DNA from 3 places in the Shewanella sp. HL-SH5 genome. Region 3 is predicted to be linked to each of the others. Evidence: predicted binding sites of a transcription regulator. Region 3 holds the regulator's gene; each other region holds the start of a gene.

Region 1 (2,280 bases), 1.4 Mb from region 3:
ATTGACGCTCGACCATGTTTAAATATTTCACTGATGTCATCATCTGCTTTTAGGCGAACACCACAGGCGCCTTCCATATATAAAATTGGCGCAACACGGGCTTTAACACCCACTAACCGAGCAATACGAGTGTCTAAAGCTTTTTTTGCTACCACTAGGCGTTTATCTAATAAAGCGTAGAACTTGGCCTCATCGCCCTTAGATTCTATCGCAATACGTGGCAGATTTAAGCTCACCACACCGAGGTTGTTGCGGCCTTCATGTACCAACTGACCATCTTGCTCGAACGTGTCTAAAAATGAGCGACATCCCATAGGTGTTTTGAATGAGCCAGTGGCCTTAACCACTTGTTCATAATTCAAAATATCGGGATACATGCGTAGACTTGCACACTCTAGCGCCTGGCGTTTGATGTCGTAATTTATATCTGCCGCTTTATGATTAACGCCATCTTTTATCGCAAAAACCAGTTTAGGAAAAACCGCTGTTTTACGATTTTTACCTAATCCCGCCTTGCGCACAGTTAATATTGACTGCTGAATTAAGCGAGACTCCCAACTTGTACCCAAACCAAAGCCAAAGGTGACAAAGGGCGTTTGCCCATTGGCGGTATGCAAGGTATTCACTTCATATTCAAGTGATTGAAATGCATCATGGCATTCTTTTTCTGTTTGCGCTTTTGCAAAGGCTTCAGCGTCGGCAATTTGCCACTTAATCCCCGTCGCAAGATGCTTTTGATAGCTTTTTTGAACAAAGATTGCCAACACTTCATCAATACGATTAATGGTGGTGCCACCATAAATGTGACTCGCCACCTGGGCAATTATTTGCGCCGTTACTGCCGTTGCAGTCGAAATAGATTTGGGGGTTTCAATTTCGGCGTTACCCATTTTAAATCCGTGGGTTAACATGCCGGCTAAATCTATTAGCATGCAATTGAACATAGGAAAAAAAGGCGCGTAATCTAAGTCATGATAGTGCAGCTCCCCCCGTTCGTGGGCGGCCACCACATCTTTGGGTAACAAGTGCGTTTTGGCATAATGTTTTGCCACAATACCGGCTAATAAATCGCGTTGAGTGGGTATAACCTTGGCGTCTTTGTTGGCATTTTCATTTAACAGACTGCTGTCACTTTGCTCTACTAAACCGCGAATTTGACAATTTAACTTACTTTTGGTCTCGCGGCTCACATCGCGATCATGTCGGTATTCAATATAATGACGTGCAACCGACTTAAAAGGACCTGACATTAACCTGTTTTCAACTGCATCTTGTAGTTGATGAATATCCACTTCTGTTTGTTGCTGAAACTCTTGTTCAACTGTCAATGCCAAAGTATTGGCATAGTCATGATCTGATTGTCCGGCAGACTTCATTGCTGCAATAACGGCATCTTTTATTCGACTTGAATCAAATGCAGTGCGGCATCCGTCGCGCTTAATAACAACCAACATAACCAGCTTCTCCTTTAGCGTCGCCAAATCAATATATCGGCATACGAAAAACACAAAACACTATATGTAGTGTATTAAGCGTTAAATCGTCACTGACCGTGTTGATCTAGATCATCATTTTTCACGCTAAAGAAAAGCAAAGTAAATTTATGTTATAAGCACCAAAAATCGGCTTGTTAGCGCTTGATCATAGATATCAAGCTAGTTTAGGAACAATATTTTCAAATTAGTTTTTAAGCGACGCTTTAATTAAATGCGCGATATCTTCAACTGCTTTTTTACCCGCGGCAATCGCTTCATCTGCACGATGAAACTCCATGGTGCCAATATCAGATACATTGGGAATAATACAAATATCTGGTGGGTCGCCCATTAATCGAGATCGCTTATGACGCTGTTCTAAAATATCCATCGATTGTGACATTACCGCTAACATGCCAGGGTGCGACTTAGTGCCAAGCGACAGTTTGTCACTTAAGCTACTGATATAGTCTTTGCCCTTACCCAATAAATCCATAAAGCCTGAATCTTGCGGTTCAGCATCTGCATCAAGGTGTTCATCAGACACAGGCTCAGAGCTACTGACTTGCTGGGGCAACACTTGCATTTGTTTACGTAAATAACCATTCAAATCAACAGCGATGACAATATCGACACCAAGCGAGCGACATAATGAAACTGGTACTGGATTAACTACGGCACCATCAACTAACCAACGGCCATTTTGTTGTACTGGCGGTAAAAAGCCAGGCATAGAACATGATGCCCTGACAGCATTGCGCAATAATCCTTCTTTAAACCAAATCTCCTGGCCAGAATATAAATC
Region 2 (2,280 bases), 930 kb from region 3:
TGAACATATAAACGTTCAAATTCAACTTGATCCTCAAAAAATGCATCATATAAACCCGGCACATCAGATGGACTGAATAAACTGATATCTTCGCCTTTAATTAAACGTTGGTACATCAACTTGTTTAACTGGACACCATAATCTAAATGGCGAACACGGTTATCATCAACACCGCGGTTATTTTTCAGAACCAGTAGAGATTCTACTTCTAAATGCCATATTGGGTAAAACAGTGTTGCCGCTCCGCCACGAACGCCGCCCTGTGAGCATGATTTTACCGCAGTTTGAAAATACTTATAAAAGGGTAAGCAACCGGTATGAAAAGCTTCACCACCACGAATAGGACTGCCTAAGGCGCGAATACGACCAGCATTAATACCAATACCAGCACGTTGACTGACATATTTCACAATTGATGAGGCGGTGGCATTAATAGAGTCTAAGCTATCGTCACACTCAATCAATACACATGAGCTAAATTGACGTGTTGGTGTGCGCACACCTGCCATAATAGGTGTCGGTAAAGAAATCTTGAAGTTTGATGTGGCATCATAAAAATCTTTTACAAACTGTAATCGAGTGTCTTTGGGGTACTTTGAAAACAAACACGCAGCAACTAATATATAAAGGAACTGAGCACTTTCATATACTTCGTGGGTGACACGGTTTTGAACTAGATACTTACCCTCTAATTGCTTAACGGCGGCATAAGAGAAGTTCATGTCGCGCCAATGGTCAACATAAGTATCTAAGATGTCTAACTCTTCGCGGCTGTAATCAGCCAAGATATGCATATCATATTTGCCCATTTCAACCAGTCTGGTGACATGGTCATATAATTTAGGCGGTTCGAACTGACCAAATGCTTTTTTACGTAAATGGAATACCGCTAAGCGTGCTGCCACAAACTGATAATCGGGTGATTCAGGGGAAATAAGATCTGCCGCAGCTTTGATGATCGTTTCATGAATCGCTTCTGTTGGAATACCATCAAAAAATTGAAGATGCGATCTGAGTTCAACTTCAGATACAGAGACGTTTTTTAATCCCTTGGTTGCCCAAGTAATAACGCGATGGATTTTGTCTAAATCGATATTTTCACGTTCGCCACAGCGTTTAGTGACAGTCATATTGCTATTCATTGCAGAGAGGCCTTGATTATATCTGTTATTGTGATTGAGCGCTTAATACCAAAAGCGATCGTGTCTAACCACGTTTACGTTTCCATGTAAAAACAATCATGCTGAAGCATTAAATACGACGGATTGAGACATTTTAGCACGCTAAGTCACCCGTTCAGCTTAATTAAATGAGTTATTTTAAACAACTCATTAGTGTCTGTGATTGTATTTGACACACAAGATATGGTGTTTTTTAAAATCTAACATACAAGATAGTGAGGTTGGAGGTTTTTTGCAAGCCACAATTTTTAGAACATCTTGTGGATAAGTTGAGGATAATCGCAACAGTTAGTAAAAGCTAACCCTACACCCCAAATTTATATAGCTTTTCTGTGGGCTGTAGAATAATTGTCCGTAATTTTAAAAGAATTTGATCGCTAAAAATATCAGCGATCGATTCTATTAGCTGATTTTTAGATTGATCTTTGATTAATTGTTTGAGTTAGCATAAAAGCCGTTTAACAACACCGTTTATATCGATAATACTAAGTAAGTTGACGGTTCAATACAAAATAGTCATGTAAACACTGTGTGGTTTTAAAATGAAGTTGTCCAGGCCAAGTGTCAGGTTTGTCTTGGGGCGATAAATAACCCCAATGCGCTATTCCACCAATCATATTGGCATTTTGAGCCGCGATAAGGTCGCGTTCAGCATCTCCTATATAAATAATCGATTCAGGACTGATGTTCATCTGCTGCGCGGCAAGTAGCATAGGTGCGCGATGAGGTTTAGGGTGCAACGTACTATCACCGCTGATAAGAGTTTTAATTCGCGACATTAAGCCGAGTTTGTCAACCAAAGGACGGGCAAAGCGAGCATGCTTGTTAGTCACAATTCCATAGGGAGTACCGTTATCATCAAAATGATTCAATAACTCTGCAAGGTTATCAAATAAAATGCTTTTGTCACCATTAATGAGCTGGTAATGATGCAATAATGCTAGTTGGATCTGTTTTTGCTCATCATCGCTAATATTAGGCAGTGCAGCCTTAACCAGCGCCAAACTACCATGAGTGGCAGCGTGCTTCACTTTTTCAAGACTGCATGGAGCATAACCAGCATCAGCCATGCCAAGGTTCAGTGCATAGACCAAATCTG
Region 3 (2,280 bases):
GAGATGTGGGTGAAAGCGAACTTTTCAAGCTGCCAAGTTCTTCATAACGCACATTTAAACTAGGATCATCTGCAATAATAGTTTCAACGCCAGTGATTAACGCGCAATGGCGGGCACGCATTCGTTGCACATCTTGTCTTGCTGCGGGACCGGTAATCCATTTAGAAACACCATTAGACAAGGCAGTTTTGCCATCTAAACTGGCGGCAACTTTCACCGTAACCCATGGCAAACCGGTTTTCATCCGCTTCATAAACCCTAGGTTTAACGTCAAAGCTTCAGCGGCTAATAAACCAACCTCAACTTGAATACCTGCATCTTGCAACATGGCAATACCGTTATCGGCTACTTGAGGGTTAGCGTCTTTCACTGCAATAACGACTCTAGCAACCTGGGCATTAATTAACCCTAAAGCGCAGGGCGGAGTACGTCCATAATGACTACAAGGCTCTAAAGTCACATAGGCTGTAGCACCAACGGTAGAATGTCCTTGTTTAGCGGCATCAGCCAATGCATTGACCTCAGCATGTCCTTGACCCGCAACTTGATGATAACCTTCACCAATAATAATTGAGTCTTGGACAAGTACGCAGCCAACAGATGGATTGGGGCGCGTAGTATAAAGACCTTTTCGCGCCAGCTGAATCGCACGACCCATCATTTGGGTATCAAATACACTAAAGCTAGTCATAAAAAGTTACTCAAGTCCTAGGGGAAGTTTATTTTTGCAATTTAGCAATCGCTTCGCCAAATTGTGACACATCTTCAAAAGCACGATAAACAGAGGCAAATCGAATATAGGCGACTTTATCTAGGCTCATTAATTGATCCATCATTAAATTACCTATCATCTCAGAATCAATTTCACGCTCACCTGTCGCGCGTAATGTGGACTTAATTTTAGTAATTGCTTGTTCGATTTCATCCATAGATACTGGACGTTTTTCCACCGCACGTAACATACCACCGCGAAGTTTTTCTTCATCAAAAGGTTGGCGGCTGCCATCGCGCTTTATCACCCTAGGCATGACTAGCTCTGCACCTTCAAAGGTTGTAAAACGTTCATGGCATTCTGTGCATTCACGGCGACGGCGAACTTGGTGGCCATCTGCCACTAAACGTGAATCGATAACTTTAGTATCAGTCGCGCTACAAAATGGACAATGCATTGAACCTCCGAAAATAAAATGGCCACTAAAATTAGTGGCCATTAAAGTTTATCCTATTTACTCATCAAGGTTAAGCTAACCTTTAGGGATAGCATTAGTGATGAAAGGATATTCCGTGCAGTAGGAATTATCCGTAAACAGGGAACTTAGCGCATAAGGCCAACACTTGACCTTTTACGCTATCAATCACAGTTTGGTTTTGTGCGTCATCTAAAATGTCACAAATCCAACCCGTTAATTGCTTCGCTTCAGCTTCTTTAAAGCCACGGCGAGTAATAGCTGGGGTACCAATACGAACACCTGAAGTGACAAATGGTGAACGTGGATCATCAGGTACTGAGTTTTTATTTACCGTGATATTGGCACTACCTAACGCTGCATCAGCTTCTTTACCGGTTAAGTCGCGACCGATTAAATCAACAAGCATTAAGTGGTTTTCAGTACCGCCAGAAACAATTTTGTATCCGCGCGCTAAAAATACTTCAACCATTGCTTTAGCGTTTTTAACAACTTGTTGTTGGTAAACTTTAAACTCAGGCTCTAGTGCTTCTTTAAACGCAACCGCTTTACCAGCAATAACATGCATTAATGGGCCGCCTTGGCCACCAGGAAACACAGCAGAGTTTAATTTTTTGTATAAGTCTTCATCATTAGCTGCAGAAATAATGATACCGCCACGTGGGCCAGCTAATGTTTTATGCGTTGTAGAAGTAACAACATGTGCATGAGGTACTGGAGTTGGATAAACACCTGCAGCAATAAGGCCCGCAACGTGCGCCATATCCACAAAAAAGTATGCGCCAATTTTATCCGCTATTTCACGCATTCTGGCCCAGTCAACAATACCAGAATAAGCAGAGAAGCCACCAATCATCATCTTGGGTTTATGCTCTACCGCTAAACGTTCCATTTCGTCATAATCGATTTTGCCCGACTCATCAATACCATAAGGAATGATGTTATATAATTTACCGGAAAAGTTAACTGGTGAACCGTGGGTTAAATGACCGCCGTGAGCTAAATTCATACCAAGTACAGTGTCGCCTGGCTTCAACAACGCCATAAATACTGCACTGTTTGCTTGTGATCCTGAATGCGGTTGTACGTTGGC

What was found. Region 3 encodes NrdR, which represses ribonucleotide reductase genes. Its sites were predicted from a motif close to AAACACNANATNTNGTGTTT; they were not measured.
Region 1: the regulator NrdR is predicted to act here: its motif matches at 1,510-1,529, upstream of nrdD (anaerobic ribonucleoside-triphosphate reductase).
Region 2: the regulator NrdR is predicted to act here: its motif matches at 1,354-1,373, upstream of nrdA (class 1a ribonucleoside-diphosphate reductase subunit alpha).

What each region holds. Positions count from the first base shown of each region.
Region 1 covers NZ_CP195038.1:1,562,356-1,564,635, reverse strand. The annotation lists gene nrdD (anaerobic ribonucleoside-triphosphate reductase) at 1-1,454, opposite strand, end outside; gene rssA (patatin-like phospholipase RssA) at 1,681-2,280, opposite strand, start outside.
Region 2 covers NZ_CP195038.1:2,033,913-2,036,192, reverse strand. The annotation lists gene nrdA (class 1a ribonucleoside-diphosphate reductase subunit alpha) at 1-1,142, opposite strand, end outside; gene ACRWQM_RS08875 (HAD family hydrolase) at 1,667-2,280, opposite strand, start outside.
Region 3 covers NZ_CP195038.1:2,967,046-2,969,325, forward strand. The annotation lists gene ribD (bifunctional diaminohydroxyphosphoribosylaminopyrimidine deaminase/5-amino-6-(5-phosphoribosylamino)uracil reductase RibD) at 1-691, opposite strand, end outside; gene nrdR (transcriptional regulator NrdR) at 720-1,169, opposite strand; gene glyA (serine hydroxymethyltransferase) at 1,297-2,280, opposite strand, start outside.